Regions from separate parts of the Streptomyces sp. NPDC047982 genome, predicted to be linked through region 2. Evidence: riboswitches for the same ligand, from Rfam matches in the RefSeq annotation. Region 2 holds a riboswitch; the other holds the start of a gene.
What was found. Region 2 has a riboswitch for glycine ahead of gcvT (glycine cleavage system aminomethyltransferase GcvT). Riboswitches for the same ligand answer to the same signal wherever they lie in the genome.
Positions count from the first base shown of each region.

Region 1: it holds a riboswitch for glycine, as region 2 does, so the genes downstream of both, gcvP (aminomethyl-transferring glycine dehydrogenase) here and gcvT (glycine cleavage system aminomethyltransferase GcvT) in region 2, are expected to answer to the same signal.

Region 1 covers NZ_JBIDBS010000018.1:165,175-169,421, reverse strand. The annotation lists gene ACGF2V_RS22640 (MerR family transcriptional regulator) at 1-116, shown strand, start outside; gene ACGF2V_RS22635 (DNA polymerase IV) at 175-1,635, shown strand; gene ACGF2V_RS22630 (PRC-barrel domain-containing protein) at 1,560-1,928, opposite strand; glycine riboswitch at 2,060-2,155, shown strand; gene gcvP (aminomethyl-transferring glycine dehydrogenase) at 2,349-4,247, shown strand, end outside.
Region 2 covers NZ_JBIDBS010000009.1:213,020-217,266, forward strand. The annotation lists gene glyA (serine hydroxymethyltransferase) at 1-693, opposite strand, end outside; gene gcvH (glycine cleavage system protein GcvH) at 713-1,090, opposite strand; gene gcvT (glycine cleavage system aminomethyltransferase GcvT) at 1,224-2,390, opposite strand; glycine riboswitch at 2,536-2,634, opposite strand; gene ACGF2V_RS14155 (AAA family ATPase) at 2,790-3,497, shown strand; gene ACGF2V_RS14160 (enhanced serine sensitivity protein SseB) at 3,743-4,247, shown strand, end outside.

The DNA.
Region 1 (4,247 bases), on a different contig from region 2:
ACGACGTCGACGCCGCCCTGTCGCAGCTGCACGGCGAGCGGGTGGACACCGGCGAGACGCTGATCGGGAACAATCCCACGGACGAACTGGCACGGCGGCGCAACCGCGCCGGATGACCGCGCCGGGGGACCGGGACACGGCGATTGTCAGTGCCATGGGGCAGCATCGGAAGATGTGAGAGCCGCGCCCACCATCCTGCATCTCGACATGGATGCCTTCTACGCCTCCGCGGAGCAGGCGGCGAAGCCCAGCCTGCGTGGCAAACCGGTCGTGGTGGGTGGCCTGGGGCCGCGCGGGGTCGTCGCGACCGCGTCGTACGAGGCCCGGCGCTTCGGGGTGCACTCGGCGATGCCCATGGCGCAGGCGCGGCGCCTGGCGCCCAACGCGGCCTATCTGGTGCCCCGCTTCCATCTGTACCGAGCGGTCAGTGACCAGGTGATGGAGCTCCTGAGACGGCTCTCCCCGCTGGTGGAACCGCTCAGCCTGGACGAGGCGTTCGTCGACCTGGAAGCCGGCGGGGTGGCCGACGACACGGCCTGCGCGCTGGCGATCGGGAAGGAGCTGCGCGCGGTCATCGAGGCCGTCACCGGGCTCACCGGCTCGGTCGGACTCGCGGGGTCCAAGATGCTGGCCAAGATCGCGTCGGAGGAGGCGAAACCGAACGGTCTGCGGCTCATCGAACCGGGGACGGAGCGGGCCCTGCTCGCGCCCAAGCCCGTGCGGATCCTCCCCGGCGTCGGTCCCGCGACGGCCGACCATCTGCGCCGGGCCGGGATGACGACGGTCGACGACCTGGCCGAGGCGGGCGAGGCGGAGCTCGTACGGCTGCTCGGCAAGGCGCATGGCGAGTCGTTGTACCGCATGGCCCTCGGGCACGACGACCGGCCCGTGGTCGCCGAACGCGACGCGAAGTCGGTGTCGGTCGAGGACACCTTCGACACGGACCTGCACGATCGGGTACGGGTCAGGACGGAGGTGGAGCGGCTGGCCGACCGGTGCGTCCGGCGGCTGCGGGGAGCGGGACGGTCCGGGCGCACGGTGGTGCTGAAGGTGCGGCGCTACGACTTCTCCACGCTCACGAGGTCCGAGACGCTGCGCGGGCCCACGGACGACCCCGCGGTGGTCCGGGAGGCCGCCGCGAGGCTCCTGGAGGCCGTCGACACCACCGGGGGCGTGCGACTCCTGGGGGTGGGGGTCACGGGCCTCGCCGACTACACCCAGGAGGACCTGTTCGCCCAAGCCGCCGGTGAGCGGGCCGCCGCCGAGGACACGGCCGGTACGGACGCGGAAGAGGGGTACGAGCCGGACGGTGCGGTGGCCGGTGCGCCCGAGGAGACGCCGGAGACCGCCGAACGGCTCGCGGCCAGGGGCTGGCCCGCCGGCCACGACGTCCACCACGACACCTACGGCCATGGCTGGGTGCAGGGCAGCGGGCTCGGCCGGGTGACGGTCCGGTTCGAGGAACCGGGGTCGGCGCCCGGGCGGGTGCGGACGTTCCGGACCGACGACCCGGAGCTGCGGCCGGCCGAGCCGATGCCACTCGTGCGCGATCCGGCGGACTACTCCTCCTGGCCCGCCAGCTTCCCGAAGTCACTGTCCGCGGAGGTCTCCCCGGCCGAGGAGTCGAGGCCGTAGTGCCGGTAGAGCTGAAGCTCCTGGTCCGGTGAGAGGTGGCGGCCGACACCGAAGTCGGGCGCTTCCTTGATCAGTGCGCGGTCGAAGGGGACGCGGAGTGTGTCCTCCACGAATTCGCTGGGTTCCAGCGGGACGAACGCGTCCCGGCTGAAGAGTCCGGTGCGTACGGCCGCCCACTCGGGCACGCCGGTCGCGTCGTCGAGGTACACCTCGTCCACGGTTCCGATCTTGGTGCCCTTGCGGTCGAACGCCTTGCGGCCGATCAGGCTGCGCGGATCGATGTCGGTCTGCACGATCCCTCCCACTGGTCGCGGCTACTCCACAAGCACTGGCTACTCCACAAGCACTACGGAAAGGCACAATCGAGGGGTTGGCCACTCGAGAACTCCGTCACGAACCCCGCTGGTAGGCTGGTGACGGCCGCTGACCCCGTGCGGGAGAGCCTCCGGAACCGATCCGGAGGCGCCGAAGGAGCAAATCCTCCCCGGAATCTCTCAGGCCCCCGTACCGCACGGACGAGGTCACTCTGGAAAGCAGGGCGGGTCCCGTGCGGCCGAGTGCCGGTTCGGTTCCCTTCCTCACCGACGGTGAAAGCCGGTGTGCCCCAGGCACGCCGGTGAAGCTCTCAGGTCGCGATGACAGAGGGGGAGGCCGTTCGGGCACCCGCGCCGCGGTGCCCCTCGCAGGTCGTGACAGACCAGGAGGCCTCCACCATGACCCCCCGTCGCAGTCCGCTCTCCCAGCTGGAGCAGGGCATTCCGTTCGAACAGCGCCACATCGGTCCCGATGCCGAGGCACAGTCGAAGATGCTCGCCCAGGTCGGTTACGGATCGCTGGACGAGCTGACCGCGGCCGCGGTGCCCGACGTCATCAAGAGCGCCGAGGCGCTCGGCCTGCCGGACGCTCGCACCGAGGCCGAGGTCCTTGCCGAGCTGCGCGCCCTGGCCGACCGCAACCAGGTGCTGGCCCCGATGATCGGGCTCGGCTACTACGGCACCTTCACGCCGCCGGTGATCCTCCGCAACGTCATGGAGAACCCCGCCTGGTACACGGCCTACACGCCGTACCAGCCGGAGATCTCGCAGGGTCGGCTGGAGGCGCTGCTCAACTTCCAGACCATGGTCGCCGACCTCACCGGGCTGCCCACCTCCGGCGCATCCCTGCTCGACGAGGGCACCGCGGCCGCCGAGGCGATGGCGCTCTCGCGGCGGGTCGGCAAGGTCAAGGACGGCGTCTTCCTGGTCGACGCCGACGCCCTGCCGCAGACGATCGCCGTCATCGAAACCCGCGCCGAACCGACCGGTGTGGAGGTCGTCGTCGCCGACCTCACCGACGGCATCCCCGCCGAAGTCGCCGAGCGGGGCGTCTTCGGCGTCCTCCTGCAGTACCCGGGCGCGTCCGGCACGGTACGCGACCCCCGGCGCGTCATCGAGCAGGCCCACGGACTCGGCGCGGTCGTCACCGTCGCCGCCGACCTGCTGGCCCTCACGCTGCTCACCTCGCCGGGCGAGCTGGGCGCCGACATCGCCGTCGGCACCACGCAGCGCTTCGGCGTCCCCATGGGCTTCGGGGGACCGCACGCCGGCTACATGGCCGTACGCGAGAAGTTCGCCCGCAGCCTGCCGGGACGCCTCGTCGGCGTCTCCGTCGACGCGGACGGCAACAAGGCGTACCGGCTGGCCCTCCAGACCCGCGAGCAGCACATCCGCCGCGAGAAGGCCACCAGCAACATCTGCACCGCACAGGTGCTGCTCGCCGTGATGGCCGGGATGTACGCCGTCTACCACGGCCCCGACGGCCTGCGGCTGATCGCCCGGCGCACCCACCGCTACGCGACGGTCCTCGCCGCAGGGCTGCGCGCCTCCGGTGCCGACGTCGTGACCGACAGCTACTTCGACACCCTCACCGTGCGCGTCCCGGGCAGGGCCGCCGACGTCGTGGCCGGTGCCCGCGAGCGCGGGGTCAACCTGCGGCTCGTCGACGCGGACCTGGTGTCCGTCGCCTGCGACGAGACCACCACGCGTGCGCAGATCGCCGCCGTCTGGGCCGCCTTCGGCGCCGAGGGCGACATCGACGCGCTGGACGCCGAGGCCGCCGACGCGCTGCCCGAGGACCTGCTGCGAACCGGCGAGTTCCTCACGCACCCGGTCTTCCACCAGCACCGTTCCGAGACAGCCATGCTGCGCTACCTGCGCGGGCTCGCCGACCGGGACTACGCCCTGGACCGCGGCATGATCCCGCTCGGCTCCTGCACCATGAAGCTGAACGCGACGACCGAGATGGAGCCGATCACCTGGCCCGAGTTCGGTGCGCTGCACCCCTTCGCCCCGGTCGACCAGGCGCAGGGCTTCCTCACCCTCATCCGTGAGCTGGAGGAGCGCCTCGCCGAGGTCACCGGCTACGACACGGTGTCGATCCAGCCGAACGCCGGCTCGCAGGGAGAGTTCGCGGGCCTGCTGGCCGTGCGCGCCTACCACCGGGCCAACGGTGACGACCAGCGGACCGTCTGTCTCATTCCGTCCTCCGCGCACGGCACCAACGCCGCCAGCGCGGTGATGGCCGGCATGAAGGTCGTCGTGGTGAAGACCGCCGACGACGGCGAGGTCGACGTC
Region 2 (4,247 bases):
GAGGGTCTTGTGCGTGGTGGTCGTGACGACATGGGCGTGCGGCACCGGGTTGGGGTGCAGGCCCGCCGCCACCAGCCCGGCGAAGTGCGCCATGTCGACCATCAGGTACGCGCCGACCTCGTCCGCGATCCGGCGGAAGGCGGCGAAGTCCAGCTGACGGGGGTAGGCGGACCAGCCGGCGACGATCAGCTTCGGCTTGGCCTCCTTGGCCAGGCGCTCGACCTCGGCCATGTCCACGAGGCCGGTGTCGTCCACGTGGTACGGGACCACGTTGTAGAGCTTGCCGGAGAAGTTGATCTTCATGCCGTGGGTCAGGTGACCGCCGTGGGCCAGGTTCAGGCCCATGATCGTGTCGCCCGGCTTCAGCAGCGCGAACATCGCGGCGGCGTTGGCCTGCGCTCCCGAGTGCGGCTGGACGTTCGCGGCCTCGGCGCCGAACAGCGCCTTGATCCGGTCGATGGCGATCTGCTCGACGACGTCGACGTGCTCGCAGCCGCCGTAGTAACGGCGGCCGGGGTAGCCCTCGGCGTACTTGTTGGTGAGTACGGAGCCCTGGGCCTCCATGACCGCGACCGGAGCGAAGTTCTCCGAGGCGATCATCTCGAGGGTGGACTGCTGGCGGTGGAGCTCGGCGTCGACGGCGGCGGCGACGTCCGGGTCCAGCTCGTGGAGGGAGGAGTTGAGAAGCGACATCAGGTGGTCCCTTGGGGTCTCAGTTGCCGGAGAACTCGGTGTACTCGTCGGCGGAGAGCAGGTCCTTCGGCTCCTCCGCGACACGTACCTTGAACAGCCAGCCGCCTTCGAAGGGAGCGGAGTTCACCAGCGACGGGTCGTCCACGACGTCCTGGTTCGCGGCGGTGACCTCGCCGGTCACCGGCGAGTACAGGTCGCTCACCGACTTGGTCGACTCCAGTTCGCCGCAGGTCTCGCCCGCGGTCACCGTGTCGCCGACCTCGGGGAGCTGCGCGTAGACGACGTCACCGAGCGCGTTGGCGGCGAACTCGGTGATGCCGATCGTGGCGACACCGTCCTCGGCGGCCGACAGCCACTCGTGCTCCTTGCTGTAACGCAGCTGCTGGGGGTTGCTCATGACCTGAATTCTCCTGTACGCGGGGGAGTGCTGATGAACGGTGGTCTTACGGTATGAGACGCGATTACGTCACTTTTGGGCGTGCGGAGGCCGCTCGCGGCGCCGGGACCTCTTCCGGCACCGCGGACGGGCGTCACTTCCGGCGCTTGTAGAACGGCAGTGCCACGACCTGGTACGGCTCGTGGTTGCCCCGGATGTCCACTCCGACGCCCTCGGCGCCGGGCGTGGCGTGGGCGACGTCGACGTACGCGATGGCGATCGGCTTGCCGAGCGTGGGCGACGGGGCGCCCGAGGTCACCTCGCCGACGACCTCGCCGCCGACGACCACGCGGTAGCCGGCGCGCGGCACCCGGCGGCCCTCGGCGACCAGCCCGACGAGCTTGCGGGGCGGGGCGGTCTCGGCGCGCTCGGCGGCGGCCTTCAGGGCCTCGCGGCCGACGAAGTCGCCCTCCTTCTCGAACTTCACGACCCGGCCGAGACCGGCGTCGAACGGGGTCAGCGCGGTGGTCAGCTCGTGGCCGTAGAGCGGCATGCCCGCCTCCAGGCGCAGCGTGTCGCGGCAGGAGAGTCCGCACGGGACCAGGCCGTGCGGGGCGCCCGCCTCGGTGAGGGCCTTCCACAGCTGCTCGGCGTGCTCGGGCGCGACGAACAGTTCGAAGCCGTCCTCGCCGGTGTAGCCGGTACGGGCGATCAGCGCGGGGACACCGGCGACCGTGCCCGGCAGCCCGGCGTAGTACTTCAGACCGTCCAGATCGGCGTCGGTGACCGAGGCCAGGATGGCCGAGGAGGCGGGGCCCTGCACGGCGAGCAGCGCGTACGCGTCGCGGTCGTCGCGCACCTCGGCGTCGAAGCCCTCGGCCCGCGCGGTGAGCGCGTCCAGCACGATCTGGGCGTTGCCCGCGTTGGCGACGACCATGTACTCGGCCTCGCCCAGCCGGTACACGATCAGGTCGTCGAGGATGCCGCCGTCCTCGGCGCAGATCATGGTGTAACGGGCGCGGCCGACGGCGACGGTGCCGATGTTGCCGACCAGCGCGAAGTTCAGGAAGTCCACCGCACCGGGGCCGGTGACGGTGATCTCACCCATGTGCGACAGGTCGAAGAGGCCGGCCTTGGTACGGACCGCGTTGTGCTCGTCGCGCTCGCTGGCGTACCGCAGCGGCATGTCCCAGCCCGCGAAGTCGGTCATGGTCGCGCCCAGCGAACGGTGCAGGGCCTGAATGGGGCTGTGGCGCGAAGCGCCTTCGGACAGGGTGGTGGTGGGAGACGGGTGGGCTGTACGGCGGGGTGCGGTGGTCATGGTGTGGCTCCCGGGGGCACGACGGCGAGGACGATCCCTCCCCATCTGTCATCGGAACCTGAGAGGTTCGCCGAAAGCCCCGGAAGGGTCCGGTTCGGCTTGCACCTTGGGTGGAGCCGCCGAGCGGCCCGCTTTTCAGATCTGCCTCATCCGCGCGGTACGGGGCCTGAGAGATTCAAGGGAGGAACTTGCTCCTTCGGCGCCCGGCCCACGCGGTGAACCGGAACTCTCCCGCGCGGATTCAAACGGCCTGTATGCAGTTGGCCGGGCCATCATCGCACGCATCGCGCCGGAGTGGAGCCCCGGTCCCCGGGGCAGTTCAACGGCGTGGACGGTTGTGTCGCATTACCACTTCTTTACACTTCGGCCATGGGCGGACATCCGACAGGGGGGCGGGCGATGACGTCACGGCGGTACGCGACGACCGCGGGGGCCGCGCACGGCGCGATGCCCGCGCAGGCCGGGGCCTCGGCCGGGGCGGCGCTCGGCCGTCCCGAGCCGGTCGTGCGCGACCTGCGGCGACGCGGCGGACACACCCCGCGCGGCCTGTGCTTCGCGGCGGGCGACGTGGTGGTGGTCTCCGGGCTGCCCGGCAGCGGCAAATCCACCCTCATCCGGCGCGCGGCCACGGTCCGCGCCATCGATTCGCAGGACACCCGGGACCGCTGGGCGCGGCTGATGCCCCGCCTGCTTCCGTACGCCCTCTACCGCCCTCTCGTCCGCCTCGCCCACTATGCGGGGCTGCGGCGGGCGCTGCGCTCGGGCGAGTCCGTCGTCGTGCACGACTGCGGAACGCAGGCATGGGTACGCCGCTGGCTGGCCCGTGACGCACGGCGCCGGGGCCGGGACCTCCACCTGCTCCTGCTCGACGTCACGCCGCGGACCGCGCGCGAGGGACAGCGAGAACGCGGCCGGGGCGTTTCCGGGTACGCGTTCGCCCGGCACCGCAGGGCCGTGGGCCGGCTGCTGCGGGACGCCGAGAAGGGGCTGCTGCCGTCCGGCTGCGCCTCGGCGGTGCTCCTGGACCGGGAGGCGGCGGGGCTGCTGGACCACATCACGTTCACGGAGCCCGGAGCGGGCCCGGACGACCTCCGGGAGGGACGCTGACGACCTCGGGACGGCAGGGGGCGGGCCGGCGCCGCCCCGCGACTGCGCTTGCCGCGTCGCCGTCGGTCCTCCCCGGGGTCCCGGCTTCGCTCGACCTGGGGGAGACCCCCTCCGCGCCGCATCGACTCCCCCCTGCACCTCGCGATCGAAGCCGCACGACGACGCTCCCTGATCCGCCCTGCCGCCCCAGGTCGTAACCTTCTGCCGGAAGGCTCGGGCAGGAGCTCGGGAAAGAAGGGGAAGCAGTGGACATTCCGGCGCAGGTCCAGTCCCATCCGCAGGGCGGATGGCCGGCCAACGAGCTCGAAGAGGTGCTGATGGCCTCGGTGGGAGTCGCGGAGGCCGGCGGGCGCCTCGTCGAGGTGCTCGGGCGCAGCCACGTATGGGTGCCGCTGCCGGGCGGCGGCGGCCCCGACTCCACGGACCTCGACCTGCCGACGCTGGAGATCGACGGAGCCGCGTACGTCCCCGTCTTCAGCTCCGAAGAGCAGTTCCTCGGCTGCGTCGGCGACCGGATGTCCTACACCGTCGCCCCCGCCGTCGAATTCGCCCGCGGCCTGCCCCCGCAGCTCGGCATCGCCGTGAACCCCGGCGGCGTGGTCGGGATGCCGCTCCCGCCGCCCGCCGTGGCCGAGCTCTGCCGCTCCGGACGCACCCCGCTGGACGGACCGGCCACCGGAGGCCGGGTCCGCCTGTACGAGCCGGACTGGCAGGAGGAGCCTGTCGACTTCCTCTCCGCCGCCGCCGGGG